DNA from 3 places in the Alteromonas pelagimontana genome. Region 1 is predicted to be linked to each of the others. Evidence: predicted binding sites of a transcription regulator. Region 1 holds the regulator's gene; each other region holds the start of a gene.
What was found. Region 1 encodes LexA, which represses DNA repair genes until DNA is damaged. Its sites were predicted from a motif close to TACTGTATNNNNATACAGTA; they were not measured.
Positions count from the first base shown of each region.

Region 2: a site for LexA is predicted at 1,896-1,915, ahead of recA (recombinase RecA). Genes of this name have one in related genera too.
Region 3: a site for LexA is predicted at 3,059-3,078, ahead of CA267_RS07545 (YebG family protein). Genes of this name have one in related genera too.

Region 1 covers NZ_CP052766.1:1,962,898-1,967,257, forward strand. The annotation lists gene CA267_RS08755 (YceI family protein) at 1-387, shown strand, start outside; gene lexA (transcriptional repressor LexA) at 1,000-1,626, opposite strand; gene CA267_RS08765 (coiled-coil domain-containing protein) at 1,993-3,459, shown strand; gene CA267_RS08770 (P-loop ATPase, Sll1717 family) at 3,803-4,360, opposite strand, start outside.
Region 2 covers NZ_CP052766.1:3,113,821-3,118,180, reverse strand. The annotation lists gene recA (recombinase RecA) at 614-1,657, opposite strand; gene CA267_RS13635 (CinA family protein) at 1,956-2,474, opposite strand; gene mutS (DNA mismatch repair protein MutS) at 2,607-4,360, shown strand, end outside.
Region 3 covers NZ_CP052766.1:1,673,963-1,678,322, forward strand. The annotation lists gene CA267_RS07540 (hybrid sensor histidine kinase/response regulator transcription factor) at 1-2,515, opposite strand, end outside; gene CA267_RS07545 (YebG family protein) at 3,127-3,414, shown strand; gene CA267_RS07550 (ABC transporter ATP-binding protein) at 3,551-4,276, shown strand; gene CA267_RS07555 (ABC transporter permease) at 4,273-4,360, shown strand, end outside.

The DNA of each region.
Region 1 (4,360 bases):
GACTCGCCTGAAGATGCAAAAATTTCGGTTAGCATGGACGTTGAAACTGTAGATAGTTTTGTGGAAAAGCTTAACGAAGAGTTTTTAGGTAAAGATTATTTTGATGTTGAGAGCCATCCTAAAGCTACCTTTAAAAGCACGAAAGTGGTTGCCAAAGGAGGCGACAAGTATGACGTCCACGGAGACTTAACAATAAAAGGTATTACCAAACCTGTGGTAATGCACGCCACGTTAAATAAGCAGGGTAAACACCCAATGAATCAAAAGCCTACTGTTGGTTTTGATGCTGAAGCAGAAATTATGCGTTCAGAATTTGGATTAGGAAAATATGTACCTAACGTAGGTGATAAAGTTAAATTGCGTATTACTACCGAAGCGCAACAGTAATTTGTCCAGCGGTTCGCTCCGGCGAGCCGTTATCATTACTTTTGTTACACAAAATTATTAAATAACCTCACCCCGGATAAGCCGCGCCGCTCAATATCGATCTTTTCGCGCCTAGCATCGTTGCGCTTTCTAATCATAGCCTGCTATGACGTATCAAATCCCGCCTTGCTATGCGCAAAAAGCTCGTCATCAAACCAGAATTAGCTTAAGAACAATCGAAAAGATACATATAACAACCTGATTTAAAAGGATTTTTAAAGTCAATACGCCAATTCTTATCCCAAGTTGGGGTTAGATAAAACAGCAACACCCAATCACTCTTGAAAAACACTAACCCAAACTGTTGCCTGACCATAACCTCTTAACGCTCTTCCCCGCAGGACTTTTGCGCAAAGCTTTAAGCAACAAGTGAAGGTTATTAAGCCAAAATGCTGGAATAAGAACGGTCAAGCAGAGCCATCAAATTAAATTTTTTCCCGCATCGGATAAAAAAGCTTGCTCACTTTTCGCAGTTAAAGAATTATTCTATCCTAATGCGCTTACAATTAGGTTACCGAGGCTCCCAAAATAGACGCAAAAAAACGAAAGTATTGCGGCTATCAAGGCTGCGAATTACATCCAATCCGCATTGCGGATTACACCTACTGCTATTCCTTCGATAGAAAATGGCTGCGAGGCCAAATCTACCTTAATAGGTGAGAACTCTTCATTCTCGGCATGAAGCAGCACTTCGCGACCGCGCTTCTCAAGTCTTTTAACTGTGACATCTTCATCCACCCGAGCCACCACAACCTGACCATTATGAACATCATTAGTACGGTGCACAGCGAGTAAATCACCATCTAAAATACCAATATCTTTCATACTCATACCGCTTACACGTAACAGAAAATCTGCTTGAGGGTGAAACAATGCGGGATCAACTTTATAATGCGCTTCAATATGTTGCTGGGCCAAAATTGGCTCACCGGCAGCCACGCGTCCAATCAGTGGTAACCCTTCCTCTTCATCATTATCTGCTTCCAAAGGAATGGTGAGTTTAATACCTCTGGAAGTGCCAGGTAAGATTTCAATTACCCCTTTTCTTGCCAGGGCTTTTAAATGTTCTTCTGCCGCGTTTGCCGACTTAAAACCCAGCTGGCGGGCAATTTCGGCGCGTGTGGGCGGCATGCCAGTATCCAACATGGTAGTTTTAATAAGTTCGAGAACTTCCGTTTGTCTTGGGGTTAGTGGACGCATACACAGCCTGATTATTTATACAGTTGAAGAAAGTATATACCGTTAACAGTAAATCGCAACTCTTTGTGTGGGTTCCGGTTCAACTCCCTAAAATTCCACCGGAGTTGAACTGAATTACTCATTTATACCTTTATGTATGTCCTGTCCATGGACACTTGAAACGCCTTTGTTACTTCAATCTATGCTGAACCTTCGCTATTTAAAAAATATCAGGGAGGTAATAACTTATTGTTATAATCGTTGCAGGAAGAGCGTCATCCCATAAATAACTTCGGTAGACGCAGTATCGAAAAAGTGTATTAATCGATAGTATGTTAATCATAATAGAGAATGATATTCTCGTTGCTTTTATGGACAGAGGTAATTATGGACTTTGGAATGTTTAGCGACAGCAAACGCAACACCGACGAGATCGGAAAGCTTTGGGAGAGGCTAGTTCCGCTTGAGAGAGCATTAGAAGAACAAAACAAAAAATTATCTAAACAAGAAAAGAAAATATCAATTCTCGACGAGAAAATAAAAAAGCCCTCCGATACAGCAGAGGAAGCTAGAAGTGCCTTTCTCTCAATTACTCAGCATAGATCTCGTATAATGAGGATGAAAAAAGAGATTAGTCAATACCATGTAGAAGCTGAGAAAATGCTAGAAGCAGTTAAAGGTATTGATGAAGACGCTAAGCATTACTCCACAAAGCTTGCAGAGATTAAAGGCTCATCTTCCGAGCACGCAAGCCAAATAGAGATACTCCTGAAGGATTCGGAGGAACTGAAGTCATCACTTACAGCCAACACAAAACATCTCAGTGAATTAGTATCTGAAAACACAGAGCTAGAGTCTAATCTGATAAAAATTGACCAACAGGTCTCTGATATTGACGAGTTTCACTCAAAGTCTGAGTCCATGCTAAAAACAGTTGTGTCTAATCACGCAAAAATTCGCGACCTTAGAGATGAAATCTTGGGGTACGAAGAAAATGACGAATCTGGTGAAACTCAGAAAATAGAAGGCCTAAAAGACGAACTTGAAAGTAGCTATCAGAAAATTAAAGACCAACTAGCAAACTTAGAGTTAGAATTGGAGAATACTTCTGAAAATACATTAAACAGGTATCACGAAATACTTAAAACATCCGAAGACAAAAGCGAGAACCAATTAAAGTCATACAGAAATAAATATGAAGAAACTTTCGAAGAGATAAATAAATTATTACCTCGTGCACTGACGGCAGGACTAAGTTCGGCGTACGATGAAAAGGTCAATGAAGAAAGAAGGTTCCAAGAAAGTCACAATAGCTCATTTAAGAGGGCAATCCAGGGGCTTATTGCAATATCAATTATTCCATTTTTTGTCGATATTTACTTATTGCTGGCACTTAACAAAGATCTTGTTGAGGTTTTAAGCGACACTCCTAAACTAATAGTCTCTATTTTACCACTGTACTTACCTGTTTTATGGATCGCTTATTCTGCAAGTAAAAAACAGAACCTCTCTAAGAGACTAATTGAAGAATACACACACAAAGGTGTACTTAGTAAAACTTTTGAAGGCTTATCTAATCAGATAAATGAGCTTGATGATGAAGTATCTGAAGAACTAAGGGTTAAACTATTATTCAACCTATTACAGGTAAACTCAGAGAATCCAGGGAAGCTAATTTCAGATTACAACACTACTGATCATCCGTTAATGGATGCATTAGATAAAAGCAGTAAGCTTGGCATTGCTATTGATAAACTTAATAATATTCCAGGATTTGGAAAGCTCGTAAAAAATTTAGAGAAAAAGCAAGAGAGAGTATTAAGAGATGAGGAAAAAAGAGTATCAGATGTATAAGAAAAGGAAGAAAAAATAGATTCATAGAAAATAATTAGTGATAATCGACAATTTTAACGAAAGTGAAGTTCAATTTTTGATATTTGGAAGATAGCTGGCGAGTAAATCTAGGATAGTAGAGTATGATAAAAACTAGCATTAGGAATAATACATATAACTAACTCATCGAAAATTTTTAAACTCGCTCACGATTGACAGCTCTTGTTTTTCATTGAGACCATATCGTATAGTCCTGACAAACGGTTTAAACCATAGTACAGGAAAAAAGAGACGTCTGAATATTAAAATTTGATTGAGAAAATATTTTCGTGGATAACTTTTTATCCGTTTTTTAATTAAGATATCAATTTTCTATCATCAAAGCAGGCCAAAATGCAGGGTTTATTACAAAAGTATTTTTTTTATTTTTCTTTATCACTCCATCCATCAATTTCATACTGTAGCTAAAATTGTATACATATCTAGGTTCGTCTTTTACAACAACACCTAAAAATCCATACCACAATAACAAGGAAAAAATATTTTCCAAAAACTGATGGCTAATGCCGTAATCAGTTAAAGTAGAAAAAATTTCATCTTTGAAAAGGTGCGACTTGCTACCAATGAACGCATATAAAACATCATCAACATTATTTTCTACGTCATGGATTTCGTAACCCACATCAGCTAATAAATCTGTTGAAAAGGCTACAAGTCCTTTTTCAATATCTTCCTCTAATATCTTTTCGTGATTCAAATTAATAGCAAAGCTTTTGCACAAGCTGATTAAATTGAGTAAAAACCTAGGTCGCATTAATGAACGATCAATAAGATATTGAGAACTTTCTTCTCCCTTATAGTGGCTAACGCATACTTTAGGCCACATGGCTTCGAATTCTTCGCTACCATTAATATTGTTAGA
Region 2 (4,360 bases), 1.2 Mb from region 1:
TTTCAAAATGAAGCTAAACGCGTTCGCCGCTTCTCAAATTTGCGGTCTATTCCGAATTCGTAAGGGGTCTTCTCCCGTTTGATTGTAAATTTCATTATGACACTTGGATGCCGAACCTGGGAGGAGACCATCACATTAAATTAGTACCTGCTCAAGCGGAAGATACCGGCGGAAAGTCGCTGGCTTTGAGGAACTAGACAATGAATAACTATTTTTTGATAGCGTAGCTCAGAGTAAGTACATGACTGAAGAAACATTCATCAGCTATAAAAAGTAAGTACAATTTCCTATCCGAAAAATCGTAAAACCTTTTCTACTTAACCAGTTGGAAGTCAGGGCTCCAGAAATTCTGGCTAACAAACCTTCACTTGTTGTTTACTCACCCCTTTCGTTAATCCCTTATCGCTTAAATATTCGCTTATGTTCTAAATATCCGCGATCTCACCTTGGCGCCAGGTTCATTTTTCTTTACCGGTCGGCAAGTTGCTAAGCCTATTAGTTGCGATTAATGCAGTTAATCCAACGAATCGCAATAGAGATTCCAGTTAAGAGTAAAAAGCTCGAAAGCAATTTCATCGCTCTCGAGCTCGCCCTTCACCCAGAAATTTCTTAACTAAGCTTCTATATCTGAAGGTGCTTCATCCTTTTTTTCAGGTTCAGCTTTCGCCATCAATAATTCGGCTCTGAGCTTTGATTCAATTTCTTTAGCTAACTCTTTATTTTCCTGTAAATATTTAACTACGTTAGCTTTACCCTGACCAATTCTGTCGCCGTTGCAGCTATACCAGGCACCAGCTTTATCTATTAGCTTGTGCTTAACCCCTAGGTCAACCAGCTCCGCTTCTTTGCTAATCCCCTGACCATACATAATTTGGAATTCAGCTTGCTTAAAGGGAGGTGCTATCTTGTTTTTAACGACCTTGACTCTCGTTTCGTTGCCAACAACCTCATCACCTTCTTTTATTGCCCCAATCCGACGAATGTCTAAACGAACTGACGCGTAGAATTTCAGGGCATTACCCCCTGTCGTTGTTTCCGGGTTGCCGAACATAACACCAATTTTCATCCTAATTTGGTTGATGAAAATAAGCATGGTATTGCTTCGTTTAAGATTACCGGTGATTTTCCGCATGCTTTGGCTCATCATTCTTGCAGCCAACCCCATATGGGAATCTCCAATATCACCTTCAATCTCTGCTTTTGGCGTCAATGCTGCAACAGAGTCGACAACAATTACGTCAACGGCACCGGAGCGGGTGAGCATGTCACAGATTTCCAATGCTTGTTCACCGGTATCTGGCTGAGAAACTAGTAATTCGTTAATATCAACCCCGAGTTTCTGAGCATAAATAGGATCCAAGGCATGCTCAGCATCTACGAATGCACAGGTCTTACCCTCACGTTGTGCTTGAGCAATAACCTCTAAGGTAAGCGTCGTTTTGCCTGAAGATTCTGGGCCATATATCTCTACAATTCGCCCCATTGGTAAGCCGCCAGCACCTAGCGCGATATCTAAACCTAATGAACCTGTAGATATTGTAGCAACGTCCATAGTCCGGTTTTCACCGAGCTTCATTATTGAACCTTTACCGAACTGCTTTTCAATTTGTGATAACGCAGCGTTTAAAGCGTCGCCTCTGTTATTGTCTTGTTTCATAATAGATTCCTGAATTAATTCTGTATTTATACGTTTTCGTATAAAAGTAACAAATGGCTTCGTTGAACGTTTAATTAAATTCTCTTATAAAAAGCACTGAATTAAACCCTCAACATTGCCCTTTCACCGGTATAAAGGGAGTCAGAGCTTGATCAACTTATCCTATATTCTAATGGGATAAGCTAAAGCGTACGGTGCGCATCTATCGGCTCGCACAACTGTTTACCTCTGCATGATACACTGTATGTACATACAGCTTCAAGCATCTTTTATCTGCGCTTACAGTTTGACAATACTATTAGTGGTATTCAACTAGCCATTTGTTCAGAAATTCAATCGCAAATACCACAGATTGACTACGCACCTGCTGCCTGTCGCCCTTAAAGAACTGCTTAACCGCCTGTACTCTGCCATGCATAGCAAAGCCGAACCAAACGGTTCCCACCGGTTTATCTGCTGAGCCTCCTCCTGGTCCCGCAACACCACTGACGGCAATTCCAAGCTGTGCACCACTGCGTTGCACCACTCCCGCAGCCATTTCTGTCACAACCTGCTCAGAAACCGCGCCGTATTTCTCCAGTGTACCAGATGCCACGCCGATCAGTTGTTGCTTAGCGTCATTGGAATACGTTACCCAAGACTGCTGAAACCAGTCTGAACTTCCCACCACTGACGTAAGCGTAAATGCAACGCCCCCACCGGTACAGGATTCAGCGCATGATAGTGTCCAGCCACGTTGCCGAAGCTGTTCGCCTAACTCTAAAATTTTCTGCTGAAAACACTCTTCAACAGAAACGGTTGAAAATCCTTGTTTCATATTAATAATACGTAGCTGTTATCATGTCTGTGAAATTGTAGCACTGTCGTCGTAAATAACGATCCTGTAATCAATATTAAGTTACCTTACTTGTAATCATAATCGAGGCATTTTTTGGAATCACACACCCCCATGATGCGCCAGTATCTCGCAATCAAGGCGCAGCACCCGAATATCCTGCTATTTTATCGAATGGGCGATTTTTATGAGCTGTTTTTTGAAGATGCCAAGCGGGCAGCGCATTTACTGGATATTTCTTTAACCGCCAGAGGAAAATCTGGTGGAGAGCCGATTCCCATGGCCGGGGTACCATATCACGCTGTCGAAAGCTATCTGGCGCGACTAGTGAAGATGGGCGAATCTATTGCTATTTGTGAACAAGTGGGCGACCCGGCGACGAGCAAAGGTCCTGTGGAACGCCAGGTGCAGCGCATTGTTACGCCAGGCACGGTTACAGATGAAGCGTTGCTGGAAGAAAGGCGGGATAATGTTTTGGCTGCCGTCTGCGGGCATGCCATGCAATATGGCCTGGCGACATTAGATGTCAGCAGCGGGCGCTTTATTGTCAGCGAATGTCACTCAGATGAGCAATTGCTGGCGGAACTGCAACGCATTAATCCAGCGGAACTGCTTTATCCTGAGGGATTCGCCAACCTGCCTTTGATTCAGCAGCGCAAAGGTTTGCGTCGCCGTCCGGAGTGGGAGTTCGATATCGATACCGCTGTACAACAACTCAATGCTCAATTTCAGACTAAAGAACTTACCGGCTTTGGTGTTTCTGAATTAACCTACGGTCTGCAGGCTGCCGGCTGCGTATTGCAATACGTTAAAGATACCCAGCGCACGGCTCTGCCCCATATTCGAGCCATTTATCAGGAACAGCCGGATTCCCGCGTACAACTGGACGCTGCTACCCGACGAAATCTGGAACTGACCCAAAGCCTCAATGGCGGTATCGATAATACGTTGTTCAGTGTTTTAGACACAACGGCGACGGCCATGGGTAGCCGTTTGCTCCAGCGCTTTTTACATTCTCCTATTACCGATTTATACGAACTGAATAATCGGCAAAATGCCATTGCCACACTGATGGATGGCCCTGGCGGAGAGCTCACTGACACGCTCAAACGCATTGGCGATATTGAACGCGTTATGGCGCGTCTGGCGCTTCGTTCTGCACGACCACGAGATTTTGCACGTTTGCGCAATGCCTGTAACGAGCTTCCTGATTTACAACTCCTTCTCAAGCCAATGAACGATGTGCTACTGAATGAACTGGCCGCACAAATTAACACCTATCCTGAAATTCAGGCTCTGCTAAACGCGGCTATTGTGGATAATCCTCCTGTTGTACTGCGCGATGGCGGAGTCATAGCCGAAGGCTACAATGCTGAACTGGATGAACTGCGTAATTTGTCCAAAGGGGCTACTGACTTTCTCGATCAAATGGAACTGCGCGAGCGGGAGCGCACCGGCGTGCCCACGCTAAAAGTTGGATACAATCGCGTTCACGGCTTCTTTATTGAAATGAGCCGCGCAACCAGCAGCCAAGCACCTGCAGATTATATCCGCCGGCAGACGCTAAAAAACACTGAGCGTTTTATTACGCCTGAGTTGAAAGAGCACGAAGACAAAGTGCTCACCAGTCAGGGGCGTGCGTTGGCGCTCGAAAAGCAATTGTACGACAATCTTTTTGAATTACTGCATCCCTTCTTGAATGCTTTAATAGATACCGCTGCGGCGCTGGCAAAATTGGATGTCATCAATTGTTTAGCTGAGCGTGCCGAGACACTTGAGCTGTATCGCCCTTCGCTCACTGCAGGCCAGGAAATTCATTACGAGGCAGGTCGCCACCCTGTTGTTGAGCAAGTCATGGAAAGCCCTTT
Region 3 (4,360 bases), 290 kb from region 1:
ATAGTGGCGTTCGCAATTCATGAGAAACATTGGTGAATAGAGTTTGTTTGCGTTGTAAAATACGTTTTATAGAGGAGTTGCTATCCTCGAGCGCCACCTGTTTTTCATTTACCATTCCTGATAAACGGGAGCCCTGTATAGCAATAGAACCCTTGTACCGGCGGTAACAAAACACCAAAAACAACAAAAAGACAGTGCCATAAATAGCAAAGGCTTGCCAGGTCAACCAGAAAGGCGGTAGTACCCGTATCTTCAACGAAGATACAGGCTGCTCCGCCTTACTACGAGGATCCACTACTCTTGCCTGGAATTCGTAATTACCGGGGGATAAGGAGGAATATACGATTTTAGGATGTGATGATTCTGCTTGAATCCATTCATCATTAAGACCTTTAAGTCTGTATTCAGTAGAAAGATAATTTCGTTGCAGATAATTTGTCACCGTTAACCCGATTTCAAAAATAAACTCCGAATATTCTACAATTAACTCTTCATCTCTTTCTATCGCCTCATAGAGCCTCTTATTAAATGGTACGATGATATTTCTCTTATCATCAAACGCGCTAAAATAATTTAAAGTTACGAAACTCTTCTGTGCTTTATAGCTCTCAACCGCCTGAATAAACTTTTTATTGTCTAAAATATAATTGAAGTTATCCCCGATAACGACTGTATATTTATTTGAGCCTACTAATCCATTGTATTCAAAATCAAAATCTTTAATGCCAAAGGTAGACCCGACTTCGAAAATTTCGTTTCCTGCCTCATCTATTGTAAATAGCCCAGAATTAGTAGATACAAGAAACCGATTTGCGCCCAGCTTGCTAAAGCCACGTATATAATCTGAATCAATTTTTTCTATATCCACAATTTTTCTATCAAGCTTGGATTGACGTTTCAACCCAGAGCCAGAAGTACAAAACCAGTAAAATCCTTCCCCATCATCAAATAGACACGTGAAAGCACTGAGGTTAAAGGGATAATTTTCGGTAATTTTTCTAAATTTTCCTGCCGGACTTAGAGCATAAACTCCAACAGCATTTACACCGATAGCCAGATCTCCACTTTCTAAAATATCTAAGGACGAGACACCTCCGGAGAGAAAAACTTTATTGTAGGCGTTTGAAGAAGAAATAAGAAAATCTCCACTTCCAGTTTCCACAGCCAAGTACATTTCGCCATCTTCATTTTCTTCAGCATCCAAGACCGATGTAAAATCAGTTACACCAAAAGGAATAGAATATTTATCTATAATACGCCCCTCAGTCAAACTTACGACATATACCTCACCTTCTTCACTAACTACCGTTGTAATCTCTTTTGAAGCTTTTGCAATTAATAATCGTGATTTCGTATCTGTCCGGATCTTACGAGAGCTTCTTGATTTAATATTGTATAATCCTACTTCGGCATCTGAGGTATAAATAAATTCTTCGTCGTTAACAAATTTAGCTTCTTTTATATTTTTTTTAAAAATTTCGCCTAAGTGGTCCATGAAAGAAACTGCAGAAGTGGTAATCGGTAAGATAACAAGACCTTTTTGAGAATCTAGAGCAAAGAGATTGCCAATATCATCAAATATAAACTCTGTGGTAATTTGAACTGATTCGCCTGCTAAAGTAGGGTAGAGAAGATGAGGAGACGTGAAAGTTTCCTTTTCAATATTTACCTCATAGAGTTTTTCTGCCGAAACCCATAATTTTCCGTTCGGATTTCTCTTTATATTATTTATTTCATCTTCTGTTCGCGGTTTAGATGTACCTTTTCCTCTCCTGGAGATCGTTTTCGTTTGGTAATTATCTCTCCGAATTATAGTTAAGCCTATATCTGTTCCAATATATATCTTATCTTTCTCTACATAAATGGCAGAAAGTTCTTTAGCGTTCTTGAAATATTTATTTTTTTTAAGTAAAGTCCAGGAGCGGCTGGTAAGCGATAGTGAATAAACACCAGCATTAGAATCTATCCACCACAAAACATTTTCGTCCTGATCCATCTGGATAGCCATTACAGTTCCGTTTACGTGAACCCCGAGAGATTTTAGATCATAAAGATATTCGAAGGATTGACGATCGATAAACAAAACATTGTTTATAGTCGTAATAGCGATAACATCCTCATTGGATGAAAATTTCCAGTAAGAAGTGAGTAATTGTGAAGGTAGATTTAGCTTCTTGAAACGCTTGCTAATACCGTTAAATAGATAGAGCCCATCGCCGTACGCTGCGATGAGAAGTTCGTTTTTATTTATCTCTTTTATGTCAGTGATATAGCTACTATTTAAAACGGTGTTTTTGCTATGTAAATGGATAGTCTCATTACCCACCAAACCATAAAGACCATTCTCTCCACCTAACCATATGCCTGAATCATTCACAACGATCGCTTCTAAAACACCAGTAGGCGCATCTTTCGTTGAACGGGTAAAATTTACTAGATCCAGATTGGTAGCAAAGCTGCTTGAAAAGAAAAAACCTAATATAAAAAATAGGACTTTGATACATCCTTGTCTCATTTCTCACCTTCCTTGTCTCTAATTCAACTGCGGACAATGATCGCTTTGCTATCCTAGCAAGCAGGTATTCATATGAATATTCTAATGTAATCTGACGATAAAAAAGAGAGGAAAGTAAGACTAAATGAGCATATATAACAACTTTAGAATTATAATGCGTGAACTTAATGAGAAAGAACTAGCTTTGGTTAGTGCGGGAATGACCACTAACATACTCTTTACCTCACCGAATGTGGTAAAGCCGCGGAAGCCGCCCCCCATAGGCCGTATAGATTAAGGTGCTTAGGCAGTTTATGTTTGGTGAACATCATTTGTTCACCATCATTAGCTCCATAACATAACGTGCTAATGACAACGCCCTAGGATCAACTAGGCGGGGGTTGGGCACGCGCCATGTCATTGCGAGTTCCCCTTTCAGGTTTTTTCTCTGTCTAAACAGTTGCCTCACAAGCTTACTTAAGCACGTATTTTCAGCAGCGACTGAAATAGGCGGACCCCTCCTGTGATATGCTTTTCTTGCTTAACGTTAAAATTAATCCTTTGCACTGTTTATTTATACAGTTATTTGCGGTAGGGTATTAGCTCATCCTTACAACTTGTTGGAGCAATTAATGGCGATTAGTACACAGTATGTCGTAACTCATAAGGGAGTGGAAAAACTCGTGACCTCTGATAAGAAAGCCGCTGATCAATACGATAAGATGCTAGAGGTTGCTGATAATTTAGCAGGTTATATTCATGCAAAAGGTATCAAGCTTGAAGTGGATACGGCTGAAGAGTTATCTATTCTGCTGGCGAAAAACAAAGATATTGTGGCACGTTTGCTTAAGGGTGCGCCGCTGGAAAATGTTTTAGAAGCTGAGTCTGCCGAAGTAGTAAAGTTAAAAGCTAACGGTTAGCTTTGTAACATTTAGCGGGAGAAAAGACAGGAGCGGCAGCAGGCAGGACATTTTGCATTGAAAGGGAAAGGCGCTCACTGTTATAAAGGGGCATTAATGCGTAAAGATGTGAGAAGCCGTGTTCAGTAATATTACAATGCCTCAGCCCGCTCAAGCTGCTTCTACGGTGCCGTGCCGAAATGAATCTTCGCTGGCTGTTGCCCTGCGGGATATTAAGTTTGCCTACCATAGCGGCGAAGCTGATGTAATCCGAATTCCTCAGTGGTCGCTCGGGCGTAATGAGCATTGTTTTATTGCGGGTGCCTCAGGTACAGGAAAAAGTACATTTCTAAATTTAATTACTGGTGCCCTGTCGCCGAATGAAGGTGAAATACGATTACTCGATCAACCGTTTTCAGCATTGTCCGTGCGTCAGCGGGATAAATTTAGGTCCCGGCATATAGGCGTAGTGTTCCAACAGTTTAACCTTATTCACTATTTGTCGGTGAGACAGAATATTGAAGTTGCCGCATATTTTGGCGGAAGCGGCAAAGAGCTGACAGAAGATAAAATTCATGCTTTGTTTGCTGGCTTACAGCTTTCTGAAGATTTGCTAGAGAAGCGTGCAGATAATCTCAGCGTTGGTCAACAACAACGCGTAGCGATTGCTCGCGCACTAATTAATGCGCCGGAACTACTGATAGTAGATGAACCCACTTCTGCATTGGATGCCAGTGCTAGAGATAAGTTTATGGAACTACTACTAGCGACCGCAAAGGCCAGCGCTGTGATATTTGTTAGTCATGATCCTGCTCTGGCTGGGTTCTTCAAATACAAGATTGATATCTGCGATATCAATCAGGCTGCCCGGAACAGATCATGATCTTTACTATTGCCGCCGCCAGTTTAAAAAACCGATGGGTATCGGTGCTATTAACACTGATATCAATAATTATCAGCGTTAGTC